Linked DNA regions of Spirosoma rhododendri. Each later gene encodes a partner of the first gene's protein in a complex. Links are inferred from orthologs where the notes say so. Each region holds a gene or a part of one and is shown in the gene's direction. Other genes may lie near its edges.

Region 1 (3,139 bases):
TCCACGCAGGTAGTCGGAGAAAAGGCCGAGGTCCTGCGAGCGGATTTCGCTGTCGTGGAAGCGGGCCTGTATCACAACCCGGCGGTTGAAATCGCCAAAGGCCGACGGGCGTTCGTAGAAAAACGTCAGGCTGTGGCGGATGATCGAGTTGCCGATGTGGGCGTAGAGCCGGTCGAAATCCATCGTTTTGGCACTGTACAGAAAGTGCGTGTCGAGCCGCCGGATACGCAGCCCCGATCCCTTGTCGATGCCCGATAAGCCTTTGATGTTAAGCGCGATGGTATCGCCCAGTACCAGAAACTGGCTAACGTCGCCGGTCAGGTTTTTAAGCGTGAAGTGGTTGTAGTCGAAGCTGTTACGGTCGCGCATGTACGGCTCGCGGGGGTCGTCGAGCGTGTAAGCACCTTCGATCAACTGAATCCGGGCGATGGTAAACGGCGTGTGCTGATCGGGTACCGATGGGCGGGTCGTGTCGGCCGTCAGCTTATCGATTTGCGCAATGAACTCGTCCAGGTTGGTGTCGCCCGTGCGCGGATTTTTTATCATCCGTACGTCGGGGCGGTACAGCACGGCCCCGTCGAGGTGCAGGTTGTGCGCCGACGAGTCGATCAGATTGCGGAGGTTGTAATCGAGATCGAGCCGCCCGACCTGAATCATGGGGCGTTGCTCGCGGTCGAGGATTTTAACGCCCGACAGGGTCAGCGAGTCAAACCACTTAATCGATACACTTTCGATACTGACCGGAAATTCAAGCTTTTCCGACACCCGACGGGCTACCTCCTGCACCAGACGCGTCTGAACGGGCGGCAGTTGCAGCGCCAGTAAAATCGCAAACGCCAATCCGACTACCGTCAGCACGAGGTAGAGCAGGGTTTTGGCGAGTATGGCGAAAAACTGACGCATTCCGGGCGGAAAGGGCTAATATACACGCTGTCGGGTAATACCCGTACGGGTCAGACCGCTAAGAGAGGGAACGGTTTAATGGTGACTTTCCTTACACTCTCTACAACAAACATTATCCATTAGTTTTGTGCGTGATTATTTTAGCTATTGAATCGTCCTGCGATGAAACGTCGGCGGCCGTTCTGGTCGATAGTGAGATGCGTTCTAACGTCATTGCGGCTCAGCTGATTCATGAGCAGTACGGGGGCGTAGTGCCCGAACTGGCGTCGCGGGCGCATCAGCAACACATCTGGCCGGTAGTCGAACGGGCGCTGGCTGATGCAAAAGTAACCAAAACCGATGTGTCAGCGATTGCCTTCACGCGGGGGCCGGGCCTGCTGGGGTCGTTGCTGGTGGGCGCGTCGTTTGCCAAAGCCCTCGCCCTGGGGTTGCGCGTCCCGCTTATCGAAGTCAACCACATGCAGGCCCACGTGCTGGCCCACTTCATCGACGACCCCGACCGACCCGAAAAACCGCAGTTTCCGTTTCTTTGCCTGACCGTCAGCGGGGGGCATACGCAGATTGTCCGTGTCGATGGTCCGCTGGATATGCACGTAATCGGGCAGACGATGGACGATGCGGTGGGTGAAGCCTTCGACAAGTCGGCCAAGTTGCTGGGGCTACCGTATCCGGGTGGGCCGCTGATCGACAAATACGCTGCCGAAGGAAACCCGCTGGCCTACCGCTTCCCGATGAGTGAGATGCCCGACTTTAACTTTTCATTCAGCGGTATCAAAACGGCTATTCTGTATTTTCTGCGGCAGCAAACGAAAGAGAACCCCGACTTTATTCAGCAAAACCTACCCGACATTTGCGCCAGTATTCAGCACACGCTGGTTCAGATGCTGTTGACGAAGCTGAAACGGGCCGTGCGCGAAACGGGTATCCAGCAGATTGCCGTAGCCGGGGGAGTATCCGCCAACCGGGGCTTACGCACCGCCCTCAGTCAGCTGGGGCAGGAGCAGGGCTGGTCGGTCTTTATCCCCCGCTTTGACTATTGCACCGACAACGCAGCCATGATTGCGATGGCGGCCAAGTTCAAATACGAGCAGGGCGACTTCACCGATCAAACCGTCAGCCCCCTGCCGAGAATGAGTTTTTAAGTGGTTTAAGGTTTAATGTTCAAGGTCTAAGGTTGTTTGCCTGCCCAACGTTAAACCTTGAACATCAAACCACAAACTACGAACCAACAATGTTTCTCTCCGCCCTATACATCTACCCGATCAAGTCGCTTGGCGGGATTTCGGTTGATGAAGCCGTCGTCGAAGCGAAAGGACTACGCCACGACCGGCGATTTATGCTGGTGACCCCCGACGGGAAATTTATCACCCAGCGTACCCACCCCATCATGGCCCTGATCGACGTCCGAATCGATGGTGATACCTTGTCAGTATGGCACCGGCACCGGGCCGACGATGTGCTGAATCTGCCGCTTGACGGTGCCGTACCGGGGACGGGGGAGACAATGGCCGTGTCGATCTGGGACAGCAAAGACGTGCCCGCACAGACCGTCAGTGCCGAAGCCGATGCCTGGTTTTCGCGGGTACTGGCGATGCCCTGCCGACTCGTCTACATGCCCGATACCACTCACCGGCCCGTCGACGAGCAGTACGCCCGGCAGAATGATCCGGTCAGCTTTGCCGACGGGTATCCGTATCTGCTCATCGGGCAGTCGTCGCTCGATTACCTGAACAGACTGGTTATTTCTGAAACGCAGCCGGAGCCGATGGAAATGGCGCGGTTTCGGCCCAACCTGGTTGTCAGCGGAAGCAAGCCGTACGAGGAAGACGGCTGGGCAACGTTCCGGATTGGTGATCTGACGTTTTACGGGGTGAAACCCTGTGCCCGCTGCGTACTGACAACCATTGACCCGACGACGGCCGAAAAAGGACGCGAACCGCTGCGAACATTAGCCACGTATCGGCAGTATACACACAAGATTCTGTTTGGGCAGAACGTGCTACCCGACCCCGATGCGTCGGGCGTGTTGCGGGTGGGGCAGGTGCTTGACGTGACAGTTCGACAGGAACCCTGGCTGGCTCCGCCCGTTGATATGGAATACTAGTTTTGGCTTATTTGATTGACTTTGTTTACCCTACTTCGCAACGCGTATTATTTGAGTGTACCGGTTGTATTGGGCGCGGTGCTCTCCAACCGGCTGGCGGCCCGCCTGTCCGACGTCGAGCCCGTTCACTGG
Region 2 (3,160 bases), 1.8 Mb from region 1 along the record:
CGAAGGCACACCGGCTGAAAAATCGGGTTTGCAGATCGGCGACGAGATTCTGAAAATCGACGGGGTCGACCTGAAAAGCCGGAAGGATGCCGACGCGGGTAAACTCATCAAGGGGCAGAACAACACGGCCGTCAAGCTGGCCGTAAAACGCTACGGCGTGACGGCTCCGGTCGAGGTGACGGTAATGCGCGACGTGGTGAAGATGACCAACGTACCCTACTACGGGATGCTCTCGGACGATGTGGGCTATATCGACCTGAAAGATTTTACGGCGACGGCGTCGCGGGAAGTGCGGACGGCGGTGCAGGAGCTGAAAGGTAAAGGCATGAAAAAGCTGGTGCTTGACGTGCGCGAGAACCCCGGCGGACTGCTCAACATGGCCATCGACATCTGCAACATCTTTATCCCGAAGGATTCGGAAGTGGTAACGACGAAGGGCAAGGTGACCGAGTGGAACAAGACCTACACGGCTATGAATGCGCCGATGGATCTGGAGATTCCGCTGATCGTACTGACCAACAGCCATAGCGCGTCGGCGGCTGAGATCGTATCGGGCGTGATTCAGGATTACGACCGGGGGGTGCTGATCGGGCAGCGGACATACGGCAAAGGGCTGGTACAGACTACCCGCGAACTGTCGTTCAATACCAAGCTCAAGATCACGACGGCCAAGTATTACATCCCCAGTGGGCGGTGCATTCAGGCCATCGACTATAGCCACCGCAATCCCGACGGCAGCGTAGGTAAGATCCCCGATTCGCTGCAAACCGCGTTTAAGACAAAAGCGGGTCGTCCGGTATATGACGGTGGCGGGGTACTGCCCGATCTCGTGACAGAGAATCAGCTTGCCGCACCGATTGCGCAGAGTCTGACCAATAAAGGACTGATTTTCGACTACGCGGTGAAGTACCGCCACGACCACCCGACGATCAAACCCGCCCGTGAATTCCGCCTGACCGACGCCGAATACGCCGACTTCATGAAGTGGGTGGCCAACAAGGATTACGACTACACGACGCAGGTAGAAAAGGACCTCGGTACGCTGGAAGCATCGGCCAAGAAGGAAAAATATTTCGACCTGATTCAGGATCAGCTTAAGTCGCTCAAGACGAAGATGTCGCACAGCAAAGACGCCGACCTGATGACGTTCCGCAACGAAGTCCGCGCTTTGCTCGACGAAGAGATTGCTGGGCATTATTATCTTCAAAAGGGCATCAAGGAAGCATCGTTTGCCGACGATACGGAGTTGAAAGCGGCCCTCGACCTGTTCAAAGACATGAACCGGTACAACTCGATTTTGAAAAAGAAGTAATCTGTGCTTATTCTTTCCCTCGACACCTCGACCACCGTCTGCTCCGTTGCCCTGCATCAGGACGGCACGCTGCTGGGGTGTTACGAACTGTTTATCGAACGCACGTCATCGGCCATGCTGACCAGCCTGATCGATGATGTCGTGCGGCAAACGGGTTTTACGCTCGATCAGCTCGACGCCGTAGCCGTAGCAATGGGGCCGGGTTCGTACACGGGTTTGCGCATCGGCGTATCGACGGCGAAAGGACTGTGTTTTGCGCTCGGCAAGCCACTCGTGGCAGTGAACACACTGGCGGCAATGGCTGAGCAGATTCGCGGTTTCTACCCCGCCGATACGTTGCTTTGCCCGATGATCGACGCCCGGCGTATGGAAGTCTACTGCGCCTTTTATGACACGGCTGGCGAAGAACGCATACCGACGAAAGCCGAAATCATCGACGCGGATTCATTCGGCGAACAACTGGCGCAGCACCCGGTCGTTTTCTTCGGCGACGGGGCCGCTAAGTGCCGGGCCGTGCTGGGGCAACACCCGCAGGCCATCTTCCCGGAGCAGGCCGTAACGCCCTCCGCCCGGACGGTTGGCAAGCTGGCGACGTCCCTGTTTGCCTCCGGGCAAATCGAAGACCCGGCCACGTTCGAGCCGTTCTACCTCAAAGATTTCATGACGACGCAGCCGCGCAAAGCGGTTGTTTAAGATTTAAACACTAGCCGTACAGAAAACACCGAGTTTGTAAAACCTTTGTGTTCTCCGTGCCTCTGTGTTTAAAATAAATCGTTGCTTTGCGGGTATGAAACATACGCTTACCCTACTCTTACTCAGCGTTGGCCTGACGGCTTTCGGACAAGCTTCCGTCGCTTATTACCCCTTCAACAACGTCGTATCGGTCAGTAGCAACGCCGACCGCGCCTTTTGGGTCGATGCGCGTGTACAAACCAACACGGTCTTCGGGTCGCTTAGCACGACGTTTTGTCCGATGGTCAACGTTGTTCGGAAAGAGCACATCAACTACTACACCGGCCTGGGTATCCGGGCCAATTTCCTGAACGGGATCGATAATCGCGATGTGCTGGAAGGGTATTCGCTGCATATCGGGGCGCGGGCACACGTACCGTTTGTGCCGAATCTGCGGGTAGCGGTGGAGATTGCGCCGTACTCTCGCAAAGATTTGAAAGTTGGCGTGTTGCAGTCGTTCCTAGGAATCGCCTACCAGTTCGCCAAGAAGCCAAAGCCGCTATAGTTTTCCGTCTGTCATGGCTCGGGCCGGGTGGCCGGTGCCATGACAAAAACCGCCATTGTAACAACTCTATTTCGCCCCGTCGGCTTTGGCCCAGTTGGTAGCCAGTGTACCTACGTTGGTGCCTAGCTGCGTACCAGCATCGATGCTGAAGCGGTACTGCGTACCAGCGTAGAGCGTTGAGATGATCGCGGCATCACTCTGCTTTTTCAGCCAGGTCGTTTCGACCGGAAACAGATACGTCAGGATGGTGTTGGCGGCTGCGGATTGGGACGCATGGTCACTGACGTAGGCGGGACTGTTCGGTATCAGTACCGACGTTTTGATCTGCGGGTCGAGCTGCGAGGGGCGCGGCACGAAATAAGTGTACTTTGCCTGCCAGCCTACCGTCGTCACGTCGTGCAGGGCGCGGTTGAGCAGCGCATAAGTCCGGGCCGCCCGGAGTTCGTTCTGCCGGTCTTCCTGAAGCAATTGCTCAGCAATTAGGTTCCAGTGCCCAGCGATAGTGTATGTCGCCTGTCCGTCGTTCCAGTAGTCGGCGGTGGCCCATTGGTCGCGGGTACGGCTGTCGGCGGTGTTGCGTACTTCGGCCAGAGCCGTTTGAAAGGCGGTGC

The links. The genes of interacting proteins can lie anywhere in the genome.
Region 2: the proteins of tsaD (region 1) and tsaB are in contact, whole or in part, in a solved structure (PDB 4WQ4), measured with the Escherichia coli proteins. The link is inferred for Spirosoma rhododendri from one-to-one orthologs.

The regions. Positions count from the first base shown.
Region 1 is NZ_CP051677.1:236,875-240,013, reverse strand. The notes cover bases 244-3,039. They hold tsaD (tRNA (adenosine(37)-N6)-threonylcarbamoyltransferase complex transferase subunit TsaD), read left to right. Parts: upstream 244-1,034; coding sequence 1,035-2,045; downstream 2,046-3,039. Other genes in these bases: HH216_RS00975 (UbiA prenyltransferase family protein), read left to right, coding at 3,029-3,039; HH216_RS00980 (MOSC domain-containing protein), read left to right, coding at 2,135-3,007; HH216_RS00990 (translocation/assembly module TamB domain-containing protein), read right to left, coding at 244-903. In the rest of the region: more of HH216_RS00990, read right to left, coding at 1-243; more of HH216_RS00975, read left to right, coding at 3,040-3,139.
Region 2 is NZ_CP051677.1:2,067,500-2,070,659, reverse strand. What follows is about bases 228-3,160. They hold tsaB (tRNA (adenosine(37)-N6)-threonylcarbamoyltransferase complex dimerization subunit type 1 TsaB), read left to right. Parts: upstream 228-1,315; coding sequence 1,316-2,005; downstream 2,006-3,160. Other genes in these bases: HH216_RS08595 (phosphatase PAP2 family protein), read right to left, coding at 2,616-3,160; HH216_RS08600 (hypothetical protein), read left to right, coding at 2,100-2,549; HH216_RS08610 (S41 family peptidase), read left to right, coding at 228-1,312. Also shown: more of HH216_RS08610, read left to right, coding at 1-227. UniProt on the Escherichia coli protein: Required for the formation of a threonylcarbamoyl group on adenosine at position 37 (t(6)A37) in tRNAs that read codons beginning with adenine.